2 regions of the Lentibacillus daqui genome follow, and region 1 is predicted to be linked to the other one. Evidence: a T-box and tRNA genes for the amino acid it is inferred to sense, from the RefSeq annotation. Region 1 holds a T-box; the other holds one or more tRNA genes.

Region 1 (3,193 bases):
CCAAGGGATTTACTCATTTTGCGACCTTCCGCGTCACGAATCAGTCCGTGAATTAATACATCTTTAAACGGACGTTTCCCGGTGAACTGTTTTGCCTGAAAAATCATTCGGGCTACCCAGAAAAAGATAATATCATACCCGGTAACAAGTACATCGGTTGGGAAATACCGCTTAAAGTCGGGCGCATCTTCATCGGGCCAGCCCATTGTCGAAAACGGCCATAACGCAGATGAAAACCAGGTATCCAATACATCTTCATCCTGCTCCCAATTTTCTTCATCTTCGGGTGCTTCTTTGCCAACATAGATTTCACCGGTTTCTTTATGATACCATGCCGGAATTCGATGCCCCCACCATAACTGACGGGAAATACACCAATCACGAATATTCTCCATCCAATGCAAATAGGTCCGTTCAAAACGTTCCGGAACAAAATGAACTTTCGTATCCTCGCTTTGCTGTAAGGAAACTGCAGCATCTGCCAATGGCTGCATGTTAACAAACCATTGCGTTGATAAGTATGGTTCAACAACTGCACCACTGCGCTCGGAATGACCAACTTGATGGGTATGGTCTTCTAATTTAAATAAAACACCCGACTCCTGTAGATCCTTGACAATTTGTTTTCGACAGTCAAATCGATCCAGACCCACATATTTTCCAGCATTTTCGTTCATTGTTCCATCTTCATTCATCACTAGGATACGTTTTAGATGGTGACGATTCCCGACCTCAAAGTCATTTGGGTCGTGTGCAGGTGTGATCTTCACCGCACCTGAACCGAAATCCATATCTACATAATCATCGGCAACGATTTCGATTTCCCGGCCAACAATCGGTAAAATGGCCTTTCTTCCAACTAAATGTTTGTAACGGTCGTCATCCGGATGAACGGCAATAGCGGTATCACCCAGCATCGTTTCCGGCCTTGTCGTGGCAATCTCAATATATTCATCACTATCTTTTAGTGGATAGCGCATATGGTAGAAATGCCCTTGTACTTCTTGATAGACCACTTCAATATCGGATAGCGCAGTTTTGGTTTGCGGATCCCAGTTAATAATATATTCCCCGCGGTAGATTAACCCTTTTTCGTAAAGGGTAACGAATACCTCACGAACGGCATCAGACAAGCCGTCATCCATTGTAAATCGTTCACGGGAATAATCCAGTCCAAGACCAAGCTTTTCCCATTGTTGGCGAATAAAGTCTGCGTACTCTTCTTTCCATTCCCATACCGTTTCCAGGAATTTTTCTCTTCCCAGGTCATATCGATTCTTTCCTTGTGCGCGGAGCTTGGCCTCCACTTTTGCCTGTGTAGCAATTCCGGCATGGTCCATACCTGGTAACCACAACACGTCATATCCCTGCATTCGTTTCATCCGGGCGATTGTATCCTGCATAGTTGTATCCCAGGCGTGACCCAAATGCAATTTCCCGGTTACGTTCGGTGGCGGAATGACAATTGTAAATGGCTCCTTGGTTTCATCTTCAGTTGCTTCAAAAAATTTACCGTTCAGCCAAAACTGATAACGGCCTTTTTCGCTTTCTTGCGGGTTGTATTTTGATGGTAATGATTTCCTCTTTTTTTCACTCACAAGCCCACTCCTCCTTTAAAAAAATAAAAAAAACCCTTTCTCCCATAAAGGACGAAAAGGATTTACCTCCGTGGTACCACCTTTGTTCACAAGTAAATAAACTTGCACACTCAAGCTTGTTAACGGTCAGCAACCGACTTTCTTACTAAGCGAAATCACTTTTGTTCAAAAAGTTGCATCAAGGGCGACCTTCCAGATAATCGTTCCTGGGAAATTCTCAGCAGTTCATTTCCCTCTCTTGAGGTGATTAACCTGTACTCCTCCCTGTCATCGCATTTTGATATTAGGATACACAGTATGAATACCATAATTTTAACGATAAAAAGCCAAAAAAGCAATATTAATATACTTATTGCACGATTTAACCTGTATTATACATATATTATATCAGAATATATTCAAAAAGTGCTTTTTGGTCACAGATTGATTTGAAACTGTAAAAGAGGTGAATGTTTATGGGTCGATACTACCGTTACCGGCTGCCACCATGGGCAAGGAGATGTTTGGTCGTCTGCGAAAGGTGTACCCTCCCCCTTCTGATATTCCAATTAATACGTACCTTATTTTTTCCAACTACATTTGACGTTTTATTATTGGGTGCACTTATCGGGATATTTATTGCGTTTTATTTAGAATGGTTTTAGTCATCAGTTTCATCAGTTGATTTTGCCAATGAATCCGTGAATTCCATCCATTGCACAGCGAAAGATAACTTACGATAATTTCTTTGCAACCGTTGTATCATATCAACCTGAGAAACTTCTGAAGGATTCTTTCGGTGTTGCGTCAACAGGTTTATGTACTGAGAAGGGTCCAATAAATAAATCGAAAGCAAATACAATTCAGCCTTAGACAAACTATTTTTCTTCATGTAGGCGGTAAAAAAATCGATGTAATCATCTGTCGGGTCATCATAATCGTTAACAATATTATGATACAAGGTAGCCAGATCACGGGTAGCATTATCATAGTTTGCATGTTCCCAATTTATTAAATATGTTCGATCTGCAAAAAGATAATGCGTAAAATCGAGTTTTCCATGACACAAGCAATAGTACCACTCCGATTGATTGCTTAATTCATCAATAAAAAGCTCAACCCGTTCCTCCAATTCACGTAAAATGAAATCCAGATCACGATACTGGCTGCAGACCAATAATTCAACAGGTGACATATAATGGTTTTTCTCGAAAACTTCCACACATTCTAATAAAAACGATCTATTTGTAACAAGCGTTTTTTTATAGTTCCGAAAACTATCAGTGATTTGTTTGACATCCAATGACATTGACTGGTTTGTCTTGGCATGAATTACACCAATTGTCTGATACATCCGCTCGATTTGCTGTTTTTTTTCAAGTTCTCTAGTTTCTATCCATGGGGTCAGATAATAAAAATGCCCATCGACCTGACACAATAAATCTCTTTGTTTTGTCATATATACTGGCAGGATGGCTGCAAGATTATGCTGTTGTGCAAGATGAAATACATTTTGCCAACTCGTTATAGTTTTACGATTCAACCTGCTTTTTTTTAAAGCATACACCTGCTTGCCATCGGTAATACGCATGACATGATCAGTAATTTGTTCTGTT
Region 2 (3,193 bases), 910 kb from region 1:
AAGAAAGCAGACATTCAAGGCGATTCGATGGATACGTTGAAAAGTATGGCGGACAGTCAAGTACGTCAATATAAGAAGATAGTCGAAAAGATTAAAAATGACGATAATCCGATGATGACGAAGGAGGTTAAAGACTATGAAACGGCACAGCAACGCAGGATATTGGACGACAATATAAAGGTAATCAGAGAAGCCTATCAAGAAATCGGGAATCAGCATATAGCCGAACTCGAACGCGAGGCAGCACTAACAACAATTAAGCCGACGCTAAAAGACAAGGAATTGGCTGAGGAAATCGCCGAAGAAGCGAAGTTTAACCTAGCTATGGCAGTCGGAGATACGTCAGCGCAAGAGGCTATATCGAAACTAAGGAACCAAGTCGAGTACATGACGGATAGTCAAAAGGTCGCCTTGAAACGAAAAATGCCCGAGTTGTTAAGTTATGCTGATTCGGATAAGACAAAACAAGGCTTACGATCCATTGGGTATGGTCTATCCGTAAAAACAGAAGCAGAGGGCGCGCTAGAACTTATGAAGCAGGCCGTTGCCAGTGGCATCGGTCAAGAATACCGTAACATGACGCTGGCCGAACAGGCCGGCAAGGAATTAAGGGGGCTATTTTCTACCGAAGGGAGTAGCGAATTAAGTACGACGAAAACGGACGTATTTTATCGCGACATGTAAGAAGCATGTAAGTTTATCCGTAAAGGGACGTAAGAAATTGACGGCTATTAATCGAGAATATAAACGGATAGTTGCGGATTCTAACGAGTTGATCGTATTCCGGGATTATCTCTGTCATATCGGAGGGAACGTTACAGCTACGACATATGACGGAATGACCGGATATATAACCGTTTATTATCGTTTTATGTAAATTCAATAACTAATTAGAATATAGACGGTCAACCGATGTAAAAGCTATCTTCCGATGAAAGGACTATCTTCCGATGAACGGCTTACTCTACCGAAGCCGGGAGGGAGACAGCCTATATTTCTCCTAAGAAACGTATAAATCTCCTAATAAGGCGTCCGATCATATTACGGGCGTCCTACTTTTTTATTCCTTTTTTCCGTGGATACATGTCGTACAAGTCGATTTTAGCGCAATTAGATTCAAGTTGGCGATACTTCTACAGTTGGTGCGAAATTTGTATGCATTTTTACATAAAATTAGCTTGTCAGGTTGCGGAATTATTGCTATAATACCTAATATAAACGTGTGACATATCGAATGACTTTCCGTTAAAGGAACGTTGATATAATCGTTTTGACGTAGTTTTATACGAATCGATTCCGTAGCTCAGCAGGGAGAGCGCTACCTTGACAGGGTAGAGGTCGTTGGTTCGAGCCCAATCGGAATCATACCTAAAGAATCCTTAACTATAAAGGGTTCTTTATTTTTTATCCGTAAAAAGATATAATTGACCAATAAAAATAATGGGCGATTTTTGAAGGGAATAGTATATATTTGTCGAATCACTATAAGTATCAGCGTTAATAAGGAGAATAACATGAACTGGAAATTCTGGAAAAAAGAAAGATGAGACATCCTCGGAATGGGAATATGTACAAAAGGAATTTGCAACGGTGCAAACGTATTTAAAAAATGTTACAGATCAATTGACGAAATTAACCCGGGTCCAATTTAAATCGAATAAAAACATGGAGGAAAAGATGGATCAGTTTGCGAAAGAATTGTCAAATTACAACCAACAAAATGATTTAATGTCTGAGCATCAGCGTTATGAACGTCAACGGGATTTTACCATGGATACGATTGATTAGTTTGTTGGACGAAATGGATCACGTTTTGTCGGGATTAAAAGAAGATGATGCTGTTTGGAATCATTTGTTAAACCAATGGTCACAAATGTTGTTACGGAATTTGGAGGAACTAGGTGTTTATCAACTGGATGTATACGGGAAAACATTTAATCCAGAGGTTGCAGAAGCGATGAAGACAGTAGCCAAAGAATCTCTGAGTGTCGAGTCGATGGTTCCCTATCAAGTCGTAGAAGTACACTGCGCGAAGTTAAATAAATTGGCTCTCTATCATGCATACAGAAGCCACCTCTACAATCGATGATATTTTTTGGGTAGCGATCATGGAGGTGGTTGTTATAAGTAATGGAAATTTAGGATTGAACTCAGTAGATGTTTTGTAGTTTTCGCTCATGTTGTGCAGATTTACTTGATAGAAAGTTGACTGTCTCCTGGGTTTCGGTTAGTTCAACGCGTAGACCGGTAAATTTTTTATCGAGATTATCCAAACGTTTATCAACCTGCTTGAAACCCTCATTCATCTGATTCTGCAAATCCAATTTCGTCTGTTCCAGTTTCTGGTCGATGTGGTCAGAATATGATTGAAATCGCTGTTCCAGTTTTTGGTCGATATGGTCAGAATGTGATTGAAGACTCTGTTCTATTCTCTGATCAATGCGCTCAGAATGCGATTGTAGTGCCTGTTTGATTTTCTCATCAGTACGCTCAGAATGTGATTGTAGTGCCTGTTTGATCTTCTCATCAGTACGCTCGGAATGCGATTGAAGCGCCTGTTTGATCTTCTCATCAGTACGCCCGGAATGTAATTGAAGTGCATTTAGAATTTCTTTTAGTGACGATTCTTCCATTTCATTAACCTCCTTCCTGTTAAATCTATTATACCGGATAAATGATTTTTGTGGAAGTGCGTTACAATTGGACGAAATTTGCTATAAAGCGTATAAAATTTGGTTTTACAAGTGGAATTCCGACGAATAATTGATTTCTACTTTACAAACCAGTTTTTATGGGATTCTTTTTCTTGAAAAATAATTATATTTTTAATGGGCTTTTTTCGTTCAGTCTCTACTACATATTTAAAACACATAATCTCAATAACTAGGGGAACAATATATGCCAACAAGTAAATTTTATCGGGGGTATAAATATTGGGACAGCAGCATTTACACCAGCAACTGCAAAAAGCCAGTCAGCAAATTAATGAGGCTAAAACTTCGATTCGTAATGCACAGGGGTCTGATGCGCAATTGCTTGAACAAGCTGAACACCAGCTGCAACAGGCGGAGGAGGAATTGCATAACGCACGTCTTCAGGCTGGAACAGAGGCAACGGATAATCCGCAGTTTCAACAAGCGTCCGAGCAGCTGCATGATCTACGTCAACAGGTACAAGAAGCACAGCAGAATAA

The links. The T-box of region 1 lies ahead of O2S85_RS07635 (valine--tRNA ligase). A T-box ahead of a tRNA ligase gene usually reads a tRNA of that ligase, here a tRNA-Val.
Region 2: it encodes a tRNA-Val, which carries the amino acid that the T-box ahead of O2S85_RS07635 (valine--tRNA ligase) is inferred to sense. The anticodon was not compared.

The regions. Positions count from the first base shown of each region.
Region 1 covers NZ_CP114176.1:1,519,206-1,522,398, reverse strand. The annotation lists gene O2S85_RS07635 (valine--tRNA ligase) at 1-1,598, opposite strand, end outside; T-box leader at 1,643-1,878, opposite strand; gene O2S85_RS07630 (YszA family small membrane protein) at 2,054-2,242, shown strand; gene O2S85_RS07625 (phosphotransferase) at 2,239-3,193, opposite strand, start outside.
Region 2 covers NZ_CP114176.1:2,429,551-2,432,743, reverse strand. The annotation lists gene O2S85_RS12285 (hypothetical protein) at 1-684, shown strand, start outside; gene O2S85_RS12280 (hypothetical protein) at 722-877, shown strand; tRNA gene O2S85_RS12275 (tRNA-Val) at 1,293-1,365, shown strand; gene O2S85_RS12270 (hypothetical protein) at 1,591-1,788, shown strand; gene O2S85_RS12265 (hypothetical protein) at 1,793-2,089, shown strand; gene O2S85_RS12260 (hypothetical protein) at 2,151-2,633, opposite strand; gene O2S85_RS12255 (hypothetical protein) at 2,934-3,193, shown strand, end outside.